Linked DNA regions of Rhodopirellula baltica SH 1. The protein of the gene in region 1 binds, or shares a complex with, the protein of each later gene. Links are inferred from orthologs where the notes say so. Each region holds a gene or a part of one and is shown in the gene's direction. Other genes may lie near its edges. The genes, in order: atpG and RB_RS09820.

Region 1 (2,882 bases):
CGCCGTCGCTTCGGTCGTCGACGTCCTCGAGCGTCACGGTGCGATGGAATACACCACCGTCATCGCGGCGGGTGCCAGTGCACCAGCTCCTCTGCAATACGTGGCTCCTTATGCCGGAACCGCGATGGCAGAACACTTCATGTTCAACGGCGGACACGCCTTGGTCGTCTACGATGACTTGTCCAAACAAGCCACAGCGTATCGCCAAATGTCCTTGCTGATGCGTCGCCCACCAGGCCGCGAAGCTTACCCCGGTGACGTGTTCTACTGTCACAGTCGTTTGCTCGAGCGTTCGTCGAAGTTGTCCGATGAACTCGGTGGCGGTTCGATCACCAGCCTCCCGATCATCGAAACCCTCGAAGGCGAAGTGTCGGCTTACATTCCAACCAACGTGATTTCGATCACCGACGGTCAGATCTACGTTCAACCTGACTTGTTCTTCTCGGGCGTTCGTCCCGCTATGAACCCTGGTATCAGTGTCTCTCGCGTGGGTGGTGCCGCTCAAACGAAGGCCATGAAAAAGGTCTCCGGCGGTTTGCGTCTTCAGTTGGCGGCTTTCCGTGCTTTGGAAGCATTTGCTCAGCTCGGTACCGACTTGGATCCCGCGACCCAGGCCGAACTGGACCGTGGTTACCGCATGGTCGAGTTGCTCAAACAGCCACAGTACCAACCGCTTTCGGTCGCTGAGCAAGTCATCAGCATCTACGCCGGTACGAACGGTCACCTCGATGACGTTGCCGTCAAAGAAGTGCAAAGGTTCGAAAAGGAATTGTTGCAATACGTCCATGACAAGCACAGTTCATTGATCAGCGATCTGACCGCGACGCCAGCCTTGAGCGACGAAATCGCTGAACGCATCGTTGCGGCGGTCAAAGAGTTCAAGACTGTCTACAAACCCGCCACCCCTGCAGCCTGAACCCGAAAGGCGGAGTGATTCATGGCCAACGCACGTGCCCTCGATAAACGACGCAAGTCGATTCGCAACATCCGCAAGATCACGCGGACGATGGAGCTGATCGCAACGGCTCGGTACAAAAAAGCAATGGACCGCGCTGCCGCGGCCACGGCTTACACCGAGCAGATCACCAAAATTGTCTCGCGACTCGCTGATGCCGGGTTGGACGTGCAGCACCCGCTGTTGGAACAACGCGAAAAGATCAACACGACTCGCGTTCTGGTTCTGGCCAGCAACCGTGGTTTGTGCGGCGGATACAACGCTTCGATTCTGCGAACCGCTCTGCCCCGCATCAAGTCGCTTCGCGAATCGATTCCAAATGTGATCGTCGATGCCAGCGGTAAACGTGGCGTCAATGGTTTGAAGTTTCGTGGCATCGAAACGGAACAGCGTTTCTTGCAGTTCGAAGATCAACCGGCTTACGACGATGTCGAAAAGATCGCTGAAGGTTACTTGGCCGAATACATTACCGGCAAAATCGACCGTTTGGATGTCGTCTACACCAAGTTCATCAGCACATCGAAGCAAGAGGCCGTGATCGAAACCTTGCTTCCGCTTGGTTCCCTCGGCGACGAGTCAGATTCCGCTTCGGATGGTTCAGACGACACCAATGCCGAATACGAATTCCTTCCATCGGCGGAAAGCATTTTGGAAGAGGTCGTGCCGACCAGCTTCAAAGTCAAGTTGTTCAAGTGTTTCCTGGATGCGGCGGTGAGCGAACAAGTCGCTCGAATGATCGCGATGAAGGGAGCCACCGAAAGTGCCGGCGACATGATCAAACAGTTGTCGATGACCTACAACCGAGCCCGTCAAAGTCAAATCACCGGCGAAATCATGGAAATCATCGGCGGTGTCGAAGCCCTGGAAGGCTAATGCCCTCGGGCAACTTGAGAGCTTCTAGCGACTTGCCACTAGCTACTTGAGTCATCGATTTTCAAATGACGAATCGTCACAGCAAACACACCACCCCATTCAATTCATAAGCTAATTGCTAGTAGCTAACCGCTAGGAGCTTCTCCCTCATGTCCACTGCAACCGCCACCGGCCGCGTCACTCAAGTCATCGGTTCAACCTTTGATGCCGAGTTTCCTGAAGGTCAACTGCCAAAGATCTACAACGCTTTGACAATCCAAAGCGAGCACAAAGGGGTCACCATTGACTTGACCGGCGAAGTGCAGCAACACCTCGGTGGTGGTCGTGTTCGTGCGATTGCTTTGGGTTCGACCGAAGGCATGATGCGAGGCATGAACGTGGTCGACACTGGCAAGCCAGTTTCGGTTCCCGTCGGAAAAGCCACCTTGGGTCGCGTCTTCAACGTTCTCGGGCAACCCATCGACAAACGTGGCGATGTTCAAGCCGACGATTACTGGCCCATTCACCGCCAGGCTCCTCCCGTCAACGAACTGTCAACGAACACCGAGCTGTTCGAAACGGGCATCAAGGTGGTTGACCTTCTGACCCCATTTGTTCGTGGTGGTAAGGCAGGTTTGTTCGGTGGTGCTGGTCTGGGCAAGACCGTGATTCTGACCGAGTTGATCGCTCGGATCGCATCGAGCCACGGTGGTTATTCGGTCTTCGCCGGTGTGGGTGAACGAACACGGGAAGGCACCGACCTCTGGTTGGAAATGCAAGAAACCGAGATCGGTTCGACCGGTCGCAACGTGATCGAGCAAACCTGCATGGTGTTCGGTCAAATGAACGAGCCACCAGGATCACGTCTGCGTGTTGCTCTGTCCGCACTGACCATGGCGGAATACTTCCGCGATACAACTGGTGCTGACACTCTGTTGTTCGTCGACAACATCTTCCGCTTCTCGCAAGCCGGTTCGGAAGTGTCCGCACTTCTCGGACGGATGCCATCGGCTGTGGGCTATCAGCCCACACTGGCAACCGAAATGGGTGCTCTGCAAGAACGGATTACTTCGAC
Region 2 (17,416 bases), 3.0 Mb from region 1 along the record:
CAACAAAGGGCATGGCGTGGCGACCACCATCACAGAAAGGAATCGCACCGGGTCGCCGCTTGCCACCCAAGCAGCAACGCCGATCAAAACCGCCAGCGGTGTGTAGAAGGCACCAAGCTGGTCGCCGAGCCGACGAATCTTCGGACGGTTTTGCTGTGACGACTCCATCACCTCCATGATTTTGGCGTAACGCGAATCGACAGCTCGCTTGTCCGCTCGAACCACCAGCGCCGAATCTCCATTGATTGCACCGGAGAGCACCAGTGAGCCGGGCGTTTTGGACATGCGATACGGTTCGCCAGTCAGATACGACTCGTCCATGGTGCCGCGACCTGACACGACCGTGGCATCCACCGGGCAGACTTTGTGTGGCAAAATCAATACGGTATCGCCGATAGCAATCTCATCCAGTGGGATCTCTTCCGTTGTGTCACCAACCTGTCGAATCGCGATGGCCGGCATTCGATTGGCCAGTGCACGCAACACCGACGAAGCGCTGCGTACGGCATAAGATTCCAATGCTTCCCCACCGGATAGCATCAAGACGACAATCGTGGCGGCCAGATATTCTCCCAGCAGCACGCCGGTCACGATTGAGATGCCGGCCAACAAATCCGATCCAAATTCGGCTCGAAATAGTTTGACCAACAGGTTCCAAACCAGAGGAACGCCGCCCAGAACGAGTGCGATCAACAACGGAAAATCACGAATTGCGACGCCCGCGACATCGCCGTCAATCGTCATCCCAAAACGCAACCACAGGTGCAGCGTGATCGCAACGATGGCAAGCCCTGCGATTCCCAGTTGCAAACGATTGTTCATATTTTCTGCCCGGCGGTTGTTGTGCGTCGTCCAACGCTGGAGAACTTTCGCGAAAGATTCGTTGATCCCTTCAGCCACTTACTGACCAAGATGACTGAACCGAGGACCGATCCCAAAGGGGGCTTCATTTCCCAGCCCGCCAGCAACAAGAGTCTCGGCTGATATCGAAATCTATTCAACAGGCGAATGTCGATTTGAACTCCATCGCTCAAGTTGAAGATGCTCACGTGCGGACAAGCCTAGCAGTTTTTGAATCGGTTGATTTAGCCAGGTAACCAGCAAGCAGTCGGCCAAACCTACGCGGGCCAGGTGTTTGGAAAGAGAATCCCCCGTACCAGATTCGGTAAATGGTGCTGACGAGCGTTAACGGGCGGAACAAGGAAAGCTTCACCGTTCGACAAGCACGCAAATGGATCGAGCGTTGACGTTCCATGTTGGAGATGCAACGCATTGATTTGCGGGGTCGTCGGAAAGTTCGCTCAGTGACGTGCGCGAGGTATCGATGGCGAGACGCCACTTCTCGAACGCCCACTCTTGGATTCCAAATTCGACCGAATCGCGCCCCGCATTGATCATGACATAGATGTCTGCATCGTCCTGTGATTCGCCATGCAAACAGTAGGCGAGTTGTCTCGATTCCAAGGACATATCGACCAAATGCCCCGTTCCGTACCATCGAACATCGCCCCGCCAAAAACGCGAACGGCTAATCGACGGATGGGATTTGCGGAAGGAGATTACCTCGCGGACGAAGTTGAAGATGTCCGCATGCTCGCTGCGTCGATCCCAGTCCAGCCAGCTCGTCTCGTTGTCTTGGTTGTACGGGTTGTTGTTTCCGCGTTGGGTTTGAAGAAATTCGTCTCCCATCCGGAACATTGGCGTTCCGTTAGACAGCATCAGCAAGCAGAAAAAGTTGCGGACTTGCTGTTTGCGAAGCTGCAAGATCTCTGATGGCGTTCCGTCGTCTCCTTCCCAACCACAATCCCAACTGTATTCAAGGGCTCCGTCGGTGTTGTTATTTCCGTTGGCCCAGTTTCGTTTTTCGTTGTACGCCGTCAAATCGTACAGCGTGCTACCGTCATGCGACGTTATGTAGTTAACGCTTAACTGTGGTTGCAACGCATGAGGCAGGTCATCGGGGAAAAGATCGCAACTTCCGTACAGTCGCGTCATTAGATCAGAAACCATTCCGCAATCGCCACGGACAAACCGTTGCATGGTGTCTCGATAGTGAGCATTCCACTGCATCCAACGTTGCCCGGGGAACTTCTTACCCAATTGGAACTGGCCGTCAGCATCCCACGGTTCCGCAATCAACCGATCGTCACTGAGGTCGGAATCGGTGCCAATTTCACTAACGATGGGTGGATCATCCAAATTGATCGAACCATCACTGTTGCGAGTGAAGACAGATGCGAGATCGAAACGAAATCCGTCCACGTGCATCTGAGAATCCCAGAATCGCAGGCTGTCAACGATCATCCGGCGAACCGCTCGATTGGCCGTGTGCAATGTGTTGCCCGTTCCACTGTGGTTGGCGTATGGAGCGTTCGGATTGCCTGTCATCATGTAGGCCGTGCTGCTATCGATTCCTTTCCAACAATACGTTGGTCCGCGATGACCGCCTTCGCACGTGTGGTTGTATACAACATCCAGAATGACCTCGATGCCTGCCGCATGCAGTGCCTTTACCATCGTGCAAAATTCGTCTCTTTGATTGCAGGCCGTAGTGTTGGTCGCGTAAGCATGGTGCGGCGCAAAGAAATTCAAGGGCATGTATCCCCAATAGTCTCCGTCGCCCGGATCAAACTGGAAGACCGGCATCAACTCAACCGCGGTCACTCCCAATTCGACGAGATACGGAATTTTGTCAACGACGCCTAAAAACGTGCCTTGATGCGTTTCGGGCACTCCCGAGTTTGGATTCTTTGTGAATCCACGCACGTGCATTTCATAGATCACCAGGTCACTACCATGACGCAATACGCGATCCTCATTCCAATCGAATTCGCAGAATTGATTCGGCAATATTCCCAGAGGAGCTTGACCTGAGTTGGAACCGGGTCGTCGAGCTGCGTTGCGAGAAAACGATTCGGGGAAGAAGACTCCCCTGGCAAATGGATCCAGCAGAATCTTTTGAAAGTCAAAATCGTGGTGGTCGTAGCCTCCTTGCGGCGCTGGCCCATCCACTCGGTAGGCATAGTATGCCCACTCATCAGGATGTTCACTGCGGACACGGCAATGCCAAACCGGCCCCGACTTATTGAACAAATAGCTCAGCTCCACCTCTCGAGCTGGATGAACCAAGTCATCCTTCCTGTACAGCAGCAGATGCACGGCGGTGGCATGCCGCGAATAGAGTGAGAAATTGAAGGAAGACTCCTCCGCAATCCAACTGGCACCAAGTGGGAATGGCGAACCTTCAGCTTTTTCCCAAGCGTTCATATTGGAGTCCAGATTTGGAATCGACGGTGAGATACCGCGTTCACGAACATGCGAAACACGACGTTGCGAATTCAAATCCATTCACTCTTCCATTAGCCACTTGCGAGCCTGCTCCAATTCGCTGGCGTCGAAGTAACGAACAGAAGCCGTTGTGAACGGTTTGCAAAACACCGCCAACCCCCGTTCCCACTTTCGTTCGCCAACGATCGCGATGCGTTCGAAATCTCGAAAGTGCTTGGTATCAAACTTGATGTCTTCCCACAGAGTACCAGCGTCCCATCCATGAAAATCATGCATGGCGAATAAAACACGGATCTTGCCGTATTGATTGATCTGTTCTTCAGCGAGCGGTACGAGTTGCTGATAGGTTTCGCGGTCAAGTTTGCCGGAGACATGAACTTCAAGATACCTGCCTTGTGCAATCTCGTTGAGTTCCAGCGACATGATTGGGTTCCTGTTGAAGAGGACTCGAATGGAACGTGGTGTTCCGACGGCCAATCAGGGAAAGCAAACCCAGGACCAAACCGGATGAACAACAGTCTTAGAGGATTGCTAACCTGATGAATTCTCTTCTCTGTCACACAGCGTGTGCTATCGCCCATTTTTCGTCCGTATGTGCTCAGTCGCGACAGGCAATCAGGCGTCAATGAACGTGTCTGCGGATGATTGGCATCCGATTGGCCGAATGGCTCGTACTTTGCATGTTTGTCAGGTTTCTGTTTTCAACTTGTGAGGCATCCAATGAACGATCCATTTATTCAATCGGAGTGGCAGTCCCTGTGTGAACGTGTAAAGGGCTGCGCTCGGACACTTGCCACTGACGAATCCGAAGGAAAGATCTTCGCATCGCAGGCTCACAATTTTGCGGCCGGCGAACCGCCCCAAAGATATTCCGAGTTGCTCACGAAAGTAGCCGAAGCGGCACGCCTTGCCGTGAAGTGGCAATCGGACGTGGCGCATGACACCGCTGACCATTGCATCGACGAAGCAAGCGACGAAAGTTTCCCTGCCAGCGATCCTCCCGCGTTCACGGCCACTCACGCGTGAGATCACAACCGGTGTGATCACCAATCTCGTTTGAGTGTTCGTTGCTGCGGCATTGGGCTGCTGAGTTGCGAATCTCATCGACGCCGCCAAAGCATCCATCACACCAGCCACGATGACCTCCGTCGCTGCTTGCGACATCATGCTCAAACGCAATGACAGCACCGCTTGAGTTGTGGCCTGCCAAGCTGAGCGGGCAATCAGGTTGACGCTCGATCGTTCGCTTTCAGGCGTTCCAACTCATCGTGCTCTGCCTCGACAAAGAACAGCGGTAAGAAGGGGGTGTTGATCAACACCGCCAGAAAGAACAACCCGGACGCGATGATTCCGACGTATTGCCATTCAAAGAACGCCGCCGCGATGATGAATGCGGCGGCAGCGAGAACACCGAGCACCTTCAAAATCAGAAGCACACCTGCGGTTTCGACATCCGCTTGAATCTCTTGTTGGCTGAGTCGTTGCGCATCGCGCTCTCGCAAAGAGCTCGCTCGGGATCGCACTTCAAAGTAGTTCGCCAACGCCAACACCGCATACAGAAACGGAATCGGAATCGCTGCGAGGTAAGCGACTTCGGGGAACATAAGTAGAGACAGGATTGTCCCGATCAGACTGGCCGCCAACAGGATGCGTACTCCAGTTCGAAAGTGGCGGGAGAGAACGTGTGCGTCAGGCTCCGTGGGAAGCCGGTGGGTGGTCGCTGGAGTGCTCATTTGATTTTCCGGGTGGGTGAAAGGCCAATCTGAATGAGTGGCTGTCGGACGGCGACAACTCACAAGCGATTCACGTGCCCGGGCGTTTCGTCGGCGTTTGACAACACAAGAGTGCTCCAGTACGCACATTCACTGTGCGTTGAATGACAACCTGGCACAGAGCTGTTCGCTGCAAGAGTCTCGCGTGCTCCGTAAATCGTTCACTACGGAAGAGCGGAGATGTTTTTGCCAGGCAAGATGATTCATAACGGCGGTGGTACAAAGATTGCCGAGCAACAGTGACGTCGTCCATTCAACAAGAAAGCCAACGTCATGATTGAAACACTTGAGTCAACCCAGGTTTCTCACGAGACATTGCGAACGATCGACGCCTACTGGCGTGCAGCGAATTACTTGTCGGTGGGGCAGATCTACCTTTCCGACAATCCGTTGCTCAAACGCCCGCTTCGGATTGAGGACGTCAAAAAGATGCTTCTGGGTCACTGGGGAACGACGCCGGGTCAGAATTTTATCTACGCCCATTTGAACCGGACAATCAAACAAAATGATCTCAACATGATCTATGTCTCGGGTCCGGGACATGGTGGGCCCGCGGTCGTCGCCAATACGTATTTGGAAGGCTCCTACAGCGAGATCTACCCGCATATCAGCCAAGATGAGGCGGGAATGAGAAAGCTGTTCGTTCAGTTCTCGTTCCCAGGAGGGATCCCCAGTCACGCGTCGCCGGAGTGTCCCGGTTCAATTCACGAAGGCGGTGAACTTGGATATTCGCTGAGTCATTCCTTCGGTGCTGTATTCGACAATCCCGATTTGATCGTAGCTTGCGTGGTAGGCGATGGCGAAGCGGAGACAGGTCCGCTGGCAACGGCATGGCACTCGAACAAGTTTTTGAATCCAGCGACTGACGGTGCAGTGCTACCGATCTTGCATTTAAACGGATTCAAGATCGCGAACCCTACCATCCTCGCTCGCATCAACCACGAGGAGCTCGAGCAACTGATGCGAGGTTACGGGTGGACGCCCATTTTTGTGGAGGGCAAAGATCCAATGAAAATGCATGCTGCGATGGCGGAAGCCTTGGACGTCGCCATCGGACAAATCCGATCGATCCAACAGAATGCTCGCGAAACTGGCGACACATCTCGTCCTCGCTGGCCCATGATCGTGTTGAGATCGCCGAAGGGATGGACGGGTCCCAAGTTTGTCGATGGTGTCCGCAATGAAGGGACCTTTCATTCGCATCAAGTGCCTTTGTCTGATCCGGCCAAATGCCCCGAGCATCTGAAACAAATCGAGCAATGGCTCCGCAGCTATCGCCCAGAAGAACTGCTTGACGAAAACGGTCGACTTCGCCAGGAAATCGCGGATTTGGCACCCACGGGTGATCGTCGAATGGGAGCGAACCCGCATGCCAACGGCGGACGTTTGTTGCGGCGACTGAAGATGCCCGACTTCAGGGACTATGCCGTCGAAATTAGCCAACGCGGTTGCCGAGGAATTGGTGACACGCACGTCACGGGCAAATTCATTCGCGACATCGTTCGATTGAACGAAGAGCACAAAAACTTTCGCATCTTTGGCCCCGACGAAACGATCTCGAATGGCTTGGAAGCTGTATTCGATGTCACTCAGCGTCAATGGAACGCCGCGATCGTCGAAGATGATGAATCACTCGCACCGACCGGTCGTGTCCTGGAAATGTTGAGCGAGCATCAATGCGAAGGCTGGCTGGAAGGTTACCTGCTGACAGGTCGGCACGGGCTTTTCAATTGCTACGAAGCGTTTGTGCACATCGTCGATTCGATGTTCAACCAACACGCAAAGTGGTTGAAGGTGACGTCGGAATTGCCATGGCGCCACAAGATTGCGTCGCTGAACTATTTGCTCGCGTCGCACGTCTGGCGACAAGATCACAACGGGTTTACCCACCAAGACCCAGGTTTCCTCGACGTGGTCGTCAACAAGAAGGCCGAAATTGTTCGCGTCTACTTACCACCGGACGCCAATTGTCTGCTCTCGGTTATGGATCACTGCTTGCGAAGCCAGCACTATGTCAATGTCGTTGTCGCGGGCAAACACCCATCGCCGCAGTGGCTGACAATGGGCGAGGCAGCCGAACACTGCGCCAAAGGAATTGGAATTTGGGATTGGGCAGGCAACGAGTCCTCGAGTGACCCTGATGTCGTGATGGCTTGTTGTGGTGACGTCCCCACATTGGAAACGTTGGCTGCGGTTTCCATTTTGCGTGAGCATTTGCCCGATCTAACAATCCGGGTCGTCAACGTGGTCGACCTGATGCGACTGCAACCCAAATCAGAACACCCACATGGTCTCAGTGACTCAGACTTTGATGCTCTGTTCACCAAAAACAAACATGTGATCTTTGCCTTTCACGCGTACCCTTGGTTGGTTCATCGACTGACTTATCGTCGTACCAACCACGCCAACATTCATGTTCGCGGTTACAAGGAAGAAGGCACGATTACGACACCGTTTGACATGACCGTGCTAAATGACCTCGACCGATTTCATTTAGTAATGGATGCCATTGATCGTTTGCCCGAAACCGGCGGGCGAGGCCAACGCCTAAAAGCTTTGATGCAAGAGAAGTTAGTGGAGCATCGGCGATACATCAATGAGAACGGACAAGACATGCCCGAGATTCGTGACTGGGAATGGAGCGCCAGGTCATGAGCGATCAGTTCCCTCAAATTTATCTTGCTCGTCATGGCGAAACGCCGTGGACGATCACGGGGCAGCACACCGGATCGACAGACATGCCGCTGACACCCAAAGGCGAACGCAACGCCACTCAACTACAAGGTCGACTCGAAGGCATCCGTTTCAACGAAGTCTGGACCAGTCCTTTGCAGCGAGCCAAACGAACCTGTGAACTGGCAGGTTACGGCGAGCGGGCACGCGTCGTCACCGAGCTGGCCGAATGGGACTGCGGTGCATACGAAGGGCTCACGAGAAATGAAATTCACCAAAAGCATCCAGACTGGAATCTTTTTCGCGATGGTTGCCCCAACGGCGAATCATTGACGGACGTGGCGACGCGTGTCGATCGAGTGATCCAGCGAATCCGTCAGCGAAACGACACTTGCTTGCTGTTCGCTCACAAGCACTTTTTGCAAGTCTTCGCCGCCTGCTGGGTGGGGCTTCCTCCGGAGACTGGTCAACGTCTGTTTCTCGGTACGGCGGCGTTGAGCATCGTTGGCTATCACCACGACCAAAGTGATTCAGTCATCCGGTTGTGGAACGACCGAAGCTATCTGACTGACTAAGCAGGTACGCAGGTGTCGTCGGGTATGTGAGCCGTTTGGCGTTAGCCACCGTTCCCACGCAAAACCGGGGCTAACGTCCAAACGGCTCACAAGATGAAACCCAACCATTCCTGCACACTTGCCTAATTAAAAGACATCTGAGGTTGCAATTCGCATTCGGTTGGAATGCCTTCCATCGCGGCACGGCGAATGCTTTTCATTGGGTTGGTCTCGAGAGCACTCCAGAGATGTCCAAATATGCACACTCAGCCATTGCCGTCTTCGTCCGATATCAACACCAATACCGGAACAGCTTTAATGGAGAACGAACCGCTCTCTTCGAGTGATCCTAAGCAAGGTCATGTGGTTGCAGTTCGCGGCAGTGTGATTGACGTTCACTTCCCCGGCGAACCTCCGGCAATGAACTGCGAGTTGCGGATTGGGGACAGCGGTGATGTGGTGGCAGAAGTCGCCAGCCAACTCGACCCACACACCGTGCGTGCCATCGCGATCACATCGCCACGCGGATTGTCACGGGGAACTCCCGTTCGAAGTTGTGGACGATCAATGCAAGTCCCCGTCGGCAAGCCTCTATTGGGCAGAGTGCTCGATGTGTTCGGCAACACGCTCGACGATGGTGAAAGTTTGAAGTCCGTCGAACACCGCAGCATCCATCAGACGCCACCGACGATCAATCGACGAATCGCGAAATCGGAAGTGTTCACGACCGGTATCAAAGCAATCGATTTGTTGTCGCCACTTGAACGAGGTGGTAAAGCGGGGCTGTTCGGTGGTGCAGGAGTTGGCAAAACCGTTTTGATCACCGAATTGATCCACAACATCGTCGGCGGTCACGATGGGATCAGTTTGTTTTGCGGAATTGGTGAGCGGTGCCGAGAGGCTGAAGAGTTGTACCGCGAAATGGGAGCAGCCGGTGTTCGCGACAACACGGTCATGGTTTTTGGACAGATGAACGAACCGCCGGGTGCCCGATTTCGGGTTGGGCATGCTGCGCTGACGATGGCGGAGTCCTTTCGGGACGATGCCAAGCAAGATGTGCTGCTGTTGATTGACAACATCTTTCGGTTTGTGCAGGCCGGGATGGAAGTCTCCGGATTGCTGGGCCAATTGCCATCCCGTGTCGGGTATCAGCCTTCGCTCGCAAGCGACCTAGCGGAGCTCGAAGAACGAATCTGCACCACGTCCGATGCGGCGATCACGTCAGTGCAAGCCGTCTATGTTCCGGCCGATGATTTCACCGACCCGTCAGCGGTGCACACCTTTGCTCACCTATCCGCAACCGTCGTTTTGTCGCGAAAAAGAGCGAGCGAAGGATTGTATCCCGCCATCGATCCATTGAAGTCGACCTCAGAGATGATGCTTCCCGGTGTGGTTGGCGATCGGCACTACAAAACCGCCAGCAATGTGCGTCAAACGTTGGCCGGATACGAAGAATTGAAAGACATCATCGCGATGCTGGGCATGGAAGAACTGTCTCGCCAAGATCGTTTGACAGTGAATCGGGCCAGACGCTTGGAACGGTTCTTGACCCAGCCCTTCTTCACAACGCAGCAATTCACCGGTCACGAGGGACACATGGTCAGTATCGAAGACACATTGGACGGATGCGAACGAATCCTGAATGACGAGTTTCAAGATCGGCCCGAGCGAGACCTGTACATGGTGGGCAAAATCCCGAGTTCCAAGCCATGAACCTGACGCTGAACACGCCTAACGAGATCGTATTGAACTTGACGGTCAACAAAGTGGTTGCCGAGGGCACACACGGGAGTTTTTGTTTGCTGCCACGACATGTCGACTTCTTGGCCGCTTTGGTGCCCGGTTTGCTGAGCTGGGTTGATGAGACTGGGAAAGAATCGTTTGCAGCCGTCGGAAATGGGATCTTGGTCAAGCGAGCCAATGATGTCTACGTCTCCGCCGAAGCCGCTTCCCATGGAACGGAATTGGAGGAACTGCGACGTTTGGTGCGTGAAGAATTTTCGCAGATGGATGAACAGCAGCGAGCCGCCCATACGGCAGTCGCGCGGTTGGAAGCGGACTTCCTTCGCCGGACGATGGCACTGACCGAAGATCATGTCGTGTAAGGAACGAATCAAGCCATGAACAAACGACAAACGCTTCAAGACAACGTTGATGCAAAGCAATCTCGCAAGCTCGACGCGCGTCAACAAGGTGATCGTTCGGCGTGGTTTGGACTGGGCATGTTCGGGTTGGTTGGGTGGTCCATCGCGATTCCAACATTGCTTGGGATTGCTATGGGAATCTGGGTCGATGAACATTGGCCGAGTCGATTTTCGTGGACGTTGATGCTGTTGATCGGTGGCGTCGGGGTCGGCTGCTTGAACGCTTGGTGGTGGGTCAACCGGGAGAATGAAGATGAATGAATGGGTCGCGATGACAGGTGGATTTCTTGCGGGAGCCGCTGCAGCGGTGTTCTTCGTGGCGTCGTTGTGGTGGACCACAGTTCGTTTGCCAGCGTCTCGCCAGCCGTGGTTGTTGCTTTGCGGCAGTGCGTTGCTACGAATGGCGGTGGTGTTGGGTGTTCTGGCAATGCTGGCACGAAGTGGGGATTGGCGCATCTTGGTGGCCGCGGCCATGGGATTCGCGCTCATCCGCACGGTCGGCGTGTGCACTATCGCTCAGCGTGACACTAGCTTTCAACTTGCGACAACACAAACTTCGCCCGCAAAAACTTTGCATCCCGGGAGCGAACGATGAACGGCGTGCAAATATCACCGGACGAATCAATCCTCTGGCAATCGGAAGCTTGGCCGGTCGTGAAGATCAATGTGACGCTTGCCTTCACTTGGCTAGTGATGGCGTTGCTGGTCATCGGCTCGTGGTGGATCACGCGACGATTGACTAGCGATACCAAAATCCCACGCTGGCAGAACCTCTTGGAAGTGCTGGTCACCGGCATTCGAGATCAAATCCGAGATGTCAGCCGACACGATCCGGGGCCGTACATGCCGTTCGTAGGAACACTATTCCTATTCATCGCCGTGGCAAACTTGCTGAGCATCGTGCCTGGCTACGTCGCACCGACTGGATCTTTGTCGACAACAGCAGCACTAGCGACGTGTGTGTTTGTGGCTGTTCCTGTGTTCGGCATCGCCTCGCACGGGGTGGGCGACTACTTGAAGCGGTACCTGCAACCAACTCCTTTGATGCTGCCTTTTAATTTGATTGGCGAACTTTCCAGGACTTTGGCACTGGCTGTGCGTTTGTACGGGAACATGATGAGCGGCGCAGTGATCGCCGCGATTTTGATCAGCTTCGTCCCACTCTTCGTTCCAATCGTGATGCAAGTGATGGGGCTGCTGACTGGAATGATCCAAGCTTACATCTTTGCGGTGTTGGCAATGGTTTACATCGCTTCGGCAACCAAAGTCGCGAAGTGATCGTGTTCGACAAAACGGTTGCACTCCTGTCGCTCGCATGCCGAACACCGAATTTGCATTTCAATTCCAAAGGAAAACACCATGGATAGCACCACGTCAATCGCCGTCGCCAGCATCATCATGGCGGGACTGACCACCGCGATTGGTTCGATCGGGCCTGCGTTTGCTGAAGGGCGCGCCGTGGCACAGGCTCTCAATTCGATTGCACAGCAACCGGATTCCTCCAACACGATCACTCGCACCCTGTTTGTGGGTTTAGCGATGATCGAGTCGACGGCCATATACTGCTTTGTCGTTTCGATGATCTTGTTATTCGCAAACCCCTTCTGGAACCAGCTGACGCAGTAGGAAGGGATACAAAGCGATGAGCATTGATTGGTTCACCTTTACCGCACAAGTCATCAACTTCCTGGTCCTGGTTGGGTTGTTGCGATACTTCCTTTACGCACCCATTGTCCGCGCGATGCAAGCACGGGAACAGAAAGTGACACAATGTCTGACTGATGCGGAGACAGCGAAAGTCGAAGCGAACCAGCAACGCATGTCGCTCGAAAAACAGACGCAATTGCTGCAGGAACGACGCGAGGAACTGCTTACCAAAGCCAAAGCCGACGCGGACAACGAACGTCAACGACTGATCGCCGAGGCACGGAAAGAAGCGGACACACGACGAGAACATTGGACGTCCACCTTTGAACGAGACCAAAAAGACCTGGCCGATCAAACTCGTCGTGACATTCAGCGAATGGGGTTTCAGGCGGCGAGAGAAACGGTTCAACAACTGGCGGACGAGGATTTGCAGAAGCGGGTTTGCCAAACATTTGTCAAACAGTTGCAGACGCTGGGCGAGGATCAACTTGCTGCGATTGCCACCCAACTGGCTGATTCAGGGAACCCGGTCTTGGTTCGATCTGCCAAAGGTCTGGATAGCAGCGACCAAAATCAAATTCGTGACGCGATCCATCGGGTGTTTGAAAACAAGGTGGAAGTTCGCTTCGAATCTGAGCCTGCGTTGATCGCGGGAATCGAGATGGACGCGGGCGGATACAGTCTGCCTTGGAACGCCGAACGTACGCTGAAGACGATGGAGGCCAACGTGGCGTAAGCAACGGTGCCGAAGTCGGATGAGACAATCGACTCTTTCAACGATGACGTGTCGCTTCCGCCAAGACTCGCCGCTGTGCACCCCCAATCGATCATGACCACCTATTCAGAAACGCTTGAAACCGCCGCTCAGCAATTTGATCAAGCGGTCAAATCGCAACCCAGCCAACTGACCGTCACCGAAATCGGCACCGTCGAAGAGGTCCAGCGCGGGATCGCACGCGTTCACGGTTTGCCACACGTTCAGGTCGATGAAGTGCTTCGGTTTGCTGGTGGTCATCTTGGTTACGCGTTCAACTTGGATCCCGACCAAGTCGGTTGTGTGTTATTGGATTCCAGCGATCAGATCACCGCAGGTTCGCGGGTGGAGCGAATGCACTCGGTGCTGGACACACCCGTTGGCGACCAGTTGCTCGGCCGCGTGGTGGACCCGGTGGGTCGGCCTTTGGACGGTGGCCGTTCGCTTGATGATCTACCACGCGAACCTTGCGAACGCGACGCGCCGCCGATTATGCAACGTGCTCCGGTGACGGTTCCGTTGCAATCGGGGCTGAAAGTTGTTGACGCGATGATTCCGATCGGGCGTGGCCAACGGCAACTGCTACTCGGCGATCGCCAAACGGGCAAGACTGCAATTGCGATCGACACGATCATCAACCAACTCGGCCGCGATGTGATTTGCATCTATTGCAGCATCGGTCAACGAAGCACAGGCGTCGCTCGCGTGATCGAAAACTTGCGTCGTCACGACGCCTTGGACCACACGATCGTGGTCATCGGTGCTGATGACGCCCCGCCAGGGTTGCAGTTCCTTGCTCCATACGCGGCAACGACGATGGGTGAGCACTTCATGCGACAGGGCCGTGACGTCATGATTGTCTACGATGACCTGACATCCCACGCGAGAGCATACCGCCACCTGTCATTGCTGCTGCGGCGCCCGCCAGGTCGAGAGGCATTTCCGGGCGACATCTTTTACGTTCACTCACGGTTGCTGGAACGGTCCACGCACTTGATCCAAAGTGCTGGCGGAGGCTCGTTGACGGCACTTCCCATCATTGAAACGGAAGCCCAAAACGTTTCGGCCTACATACCGACAAATCTGATTTCGATCACGGACGGCCAAATCTACCTCTCGCCCACGTTGTTTCGAAAGGGCGTGTTGCCCGCGATCGATGTTGGACGCAGCGTGTCTCGCGTGGGTGGCAAAACTCAACTGCCCGCCTACCGAGTCGTGGCGGGTGACTTGCGATTGACATACTCGCAATTCGAAGAACTGGAACGATTTGCTCGCTTCAGCAGTCAACTCGACGAGGACACCCGCGCAACACTCGATCGCGGACGATTGATTCGCGAAATATTGAAGCAGACACAGTTTCAGCCGCTCACGTTGCCGCAACAGATTGCTTCGTTGATAGCGGTGACCAATGGCGTATTGGATGGCGTTCCCGTGGACCAACTTCCGACGATTGAACGTGCGATTCAAGATGCGGTGACGTCGCAAGCGAATGATTTGTGTGCGCAAATGCAGTCGGGGAAAAAGCTCGACAAACAACAGGTAGGACAGATCGCCAACATCGCTGCCGGAGCGGTTCATGCCCACGCTTGAACTCTTGCGTCGAAAGATCGAAACAGCGTCGGACTTGCAGTCAGTTGTGACAACGATGAAAACGTTGGCCGCCGTTCGAATACACCAATACCAGCGAGCTGCGGACGCGTTGATGGATTACAACCGAACCATTGAATTAGGACTGCAAGTGATCCTACGAGAGCAGAGACTGCAACCTCTGCAGACCAGCGAGTGGGGCGGTCAGAACCGACCATCGAGTGGGCACGAAAATGGTTCACACCATGGCGTGATTGTCTTTGGAAGCGACCAAGGCATGTGCGGTCAATTCAATGAACAAATCGCAACGCATGCCTTGGAACATCATGCCAAGCACTGCCGGCGGCCTCCCGAGGCATTGTGGATTGTGGGAGCAAGGGTCGCGTTTCTATCGACCGACAGTGGTTGGTTGATTGACGAAGCGTTTCGGATTCCGACCACGGTGCCCGAGATCGCGGACTGCGTCAGCGATTTGCTGACCGCGGTGGAAGCGGTGCGAGAACAACGCAATTTGACGAAACTGAGAATCTACTCAAACAAGCGATCGTCTGCGGGATCGTACCAACCCAACACAACTCAACTGTTGCCGATCGATTTCGCATGGCTGAAACAACTTTCGGTCAAGCAATGGGAATCGCCCTGCTTGCCAACTTTCGGCGGCGAGCGTGAAGAGTTGTTTTCACGGCTTGTACGTGAAAGCCTTTACGTTTCGCTGTACCAAGCTTGTGCGGAATCCTTGGCCAGCGAAAACGCCAGTCGGATCGCAGCGATGCAAGCAGCGGAAAAGAACATCGAAGAAACACTTGATGAACTGAACACGGCTTTTAAAACTCAACGGCAAACCGCGATCACCGAAGAGTTGCTGGATGTTGTCGTCGGCTTCGAAGCGTTGACGCAAAGCGAGCGGTAAATCGCTCACAATCATCGACGAAACCAAGCCGGCATGATCACTCCTAGTCGCTATTGATCGAACGGATCCACACAAAGCAAACCTTCAACCAGGGTCGTGCTGGCACAACCGAGTGTGCGTGGATCACTCAATGCGTCCACCGACGCACAGATTCCAGGTTGCCAAAACGATCCGACCTGGGTTTCCAATGACGGTATGTCATTTGCCAATCCTTGACTGAATTGTTTCGCCTCGCTTCAACTCGCATCAGGAGTTCAGTCATGTCTCTTTCCAAGCAGTGGTTCCGCACTGGTCTTGTCGCTATTTCGCTTGCCCTCGCATCCGTTGGTCCGTCAACAAACGCGGAGGAGACATCCAATGTAGATGGAAGCGGGCAAAAGGTAGTGGTGCACCTGTCTCACTTCACCGATGATTTGCATCGCTGCTTCATGGCGGTGAAGGTTGCCAATTTGATGCAAGACTACGGCGCCGATGTGACGTTGTTTGTCGATTTGGAGGGAGTCCGCATCGCCGAACGCAAACAGGAACTCAAATTCAATTGGGGACCGGATTCGCCATCTTTGGCGGAACTCTACGAGAAGTTTGCAGACGGTGGTGGCAAAGTTTTGGTTTGCCCACATTGTGCCAAGTCAGCTCATGTCACCGACCCTGGACTCAAACGCAACGCACAGATCGCGACTCTACCGATGCTCGGAAAGATGCTGATCGAAGCTGACAAGGTCATGGACTATTGATCCGAAGACAGTCACACCATTGCACTAAGAAACAATCGTCGGCGGGTGAATCCTCAACGGGACAACCCGCAATGGAACGTCCTGTCGCCGCTCTCTCAACGAGTTGCAAACTCACCTGATGAAGCGAGTCCGTTTTGGGTTGAGATTGCGGTGCCAAATATTCAGACGGCAACTGATTGATCAGCTTGGTCGTCATTTAGGGAGTCGCTGCCATGGACTCAATCCTTCCTCGCAATGTAGGCTATTCAAAAACACCTACTTGAGCTGGAGAAGGGCACCTTGAGTCAGCACGAAAATCCATATTCAACACCTCAGTTTACAGCGAATGAGTCTGGCGAGCCTCCCCGCCAATATGAACCTCAAGGTGATTTCAAACCATTCAAGTCCATCTGGCTTTCGCCACGAAGGACCGTTCGCCAGATTATTTCAACTGATCCCACGTTGCACGTGGTGCTGTTGGCATGTTTTTCTGGAATTGGCGAGACGCTGGACCGTGCCTCGATGCGTGACCTTGGCGATCGTTTGCCATTGCCTGCGATCATCGCCGTCGCCGTCATCCTCGGACCGATCGGTGGGCTGATTGGGGTTTGGATTGGGGCTTGGCTGGTTGCCATTACCGGCAAATGGATGGGCGGCAAGGGAACCAGTGAAACGGTTCGAACCGCTTTGACTTGGGCATCAATCCCCAGCATCGTTGCGTCGATACTTTGGATTCCTCAACTGTTGCTCCTGAGAGAGGAATTGTTCACGAGCGAAACACCTCGCTTGGAATCGAACCCAGGATTGATCGTTCCGGTCCTTGCTCTGTCGCTGGTCGAGATTGTTTTGGCGGTATGGTCGTTCGTGTTGATGTGCAACACCATCGCCGAAGTTCAATCATTCGGATCCGCATGGCGAGGTCTGTTCAACCTGATTCTCGCGGGTGCCATTGTCCTCGTCCCGATCATGGCGTTGGTATTCACGGTGGTTGCACTCAGTTGAAATTGAGCGAGTGCAGTTGACCGGGGTCAACTCACTTCTTGGCAACCAAACTGACGCCGACAATGGCGATCGCCATTCCGGCGAAGTGTTTCCACGACGAAGGTTCGCCAAGAATCATGACGGCGAGCAACATCGTCAACACTGGCCCGACCGAACCGATCACGGTCGTTCGGGTCGCTCCAATCTTCAAAATGGCTTCGTTGATCATGAAGCTTGGGATCACCGTGCATACGAACGCGAGAACCAGCCCGTACACGTAAACGATCGGTTGAACCTCGAAGAAGTCATTGATCGAATGCGTCATCAGGAAGTGGATGGCAACGAAGAACGTCGAGCCGATCATCGCCAAACTGGTGAATTCACGGCTACCGA

What was found.
Region 2: the proteins of atpG (region 1) and RB_RS09820 are in contact, whole or in part, in a cryo-EM structure (PDB 9ITS), measured with the Chloroflexus aurantiacus proteins. The link is inferred for Rhodopirellula baltica SH 1 from one-to-one orthologs. Residues at the interface, in WP_012258894.1 of Chloroflexus aurantiacus: Pro2, Arg9, Arg10, Arg12, Ser13, Val14, Asn16, Val17, Ile20, Thr21, Met24, Val27, Lys31, Arg34, Ala41, Thr42, Pro44, Tyr45, Arg48, Met49, Val52, Arg88, Leu90, Arg142, Asp145, Ala146, Lys148, Leu149, Val205, Asp206; in WP_012258892.1 of Chloroflexus aurantiacus: Glu6, Val8, Thr9, Ala10, Glu11, Arg12, Val13, Thr26, Lys27, Asp28, Pro39, Leu40, Met41, Thr42, Ile43, Phe66, Glu68, Val69, Leu70, Arg73, Thr75, Leu77, Ala78, Asp79, Arg102, Gln107, Arg110, Asp111, Leu114, Ala117.

The regions. Positions count from the first base shown.
Region 1 is NC_005027.1:5,517,583-5,520,464, forward strand. It holds atpG (ATP synthase F1 subunit gamma), read left to right. Parts: upstream 1-937; coding sequence 938-1,828; downstream 1,829-2,882. Other genes in the region: atpA (F0F1 ATP synthase subunit alpha), read left to right, coding at 1-916; atpD (F0F1 ATP synthase subunit beta), read left to right, coding at 1,978-2,882. UniProt on the Escherichia coli protein: Produces ATP from ADP in the presence of a proton gradient across the membrane. The gamma chain is believed to be important in regulating ATPase activity and the flow of protons through the CF(0) complex.
Region 2 is NC_005027.1:2,515,592-2,533,007, forward strand. What follows is about bases 8,695-11,694. They hold RB_RS09820 (F0F1 ATP synthase subunit epsilon), read left to right. Parts: upstream 8,695-9,996; coding sequence 9,997-10,392; downstream 10,393-11,694. Other genes in these bases: atpD (F0F1 ATP synthase subunit beta), read left to right, coding at 8,695-10,000; RB_RS09825 (AtpZ/AtpI family protein), read left to right, coding at 10,408-10,692; RB_RS09830 (N-ATPase subunit AtpR), read left to right, coding at 10,685-11,026; RB_RS09835 (F0F1 ATP synthase subunit A), read left to right, coding at 11,023-11,694. Also shown: RB_RS09780 (heavy metal translocating P-type ATPase), read right to left, coding at 1-822; RB_RS09785 (glycogen debranching protein), read right to left, coding at 1,210-3,348; RB_RS09790 (SpoIIAA family protein), read right to left, coding at 3,349-3,711; RB_RS09795 (hypothetical protein), read right to left, coding at 3,976-4,455; RB_RS09800 (hypothetical protein), read right to left, coding at 4,512-5,021; RB_RS09805 (phosphoketolase family protein), read left to right, coding at 5,334-7,715; RB_RS09810 (histidine phosphatase family protein), read left to right, coding at 7,712-8,308; more of atpD, read left to right, coding at 8,546-8,694; more of RB_RS09835, read left to right, coding at 11,695-11,709; RB_RS09840 (F0F1 ATP synthase subunit C), read left to right, coding at 11,791-12,057; RB_RS09845 (F0F1 ATP synthase subunit delta), read left to right, coding at 12,074-12,814; RB_RS09850 (alternate F1F0 ATPase, F1 subunit alpha), read left to right, coding at 12,908-14,422; RB_RS09855 (F0F1 ATP synthase subunit gamma), read left to right, coding at 14,409-15,329; RB_RS09860 (DsrE family protein), read left to right, coding at 15,590-16,063; RB_RS09870 (Yip1 family protein), read left to right, coding at 16,343-17,044; RB_RS09875 (DMT family transporter), read right to left, coding at 17,076-17,416. UniProt on the Escherichia coli protein: Produces ATP from ADP in the presence of a proton gradient across the membrane.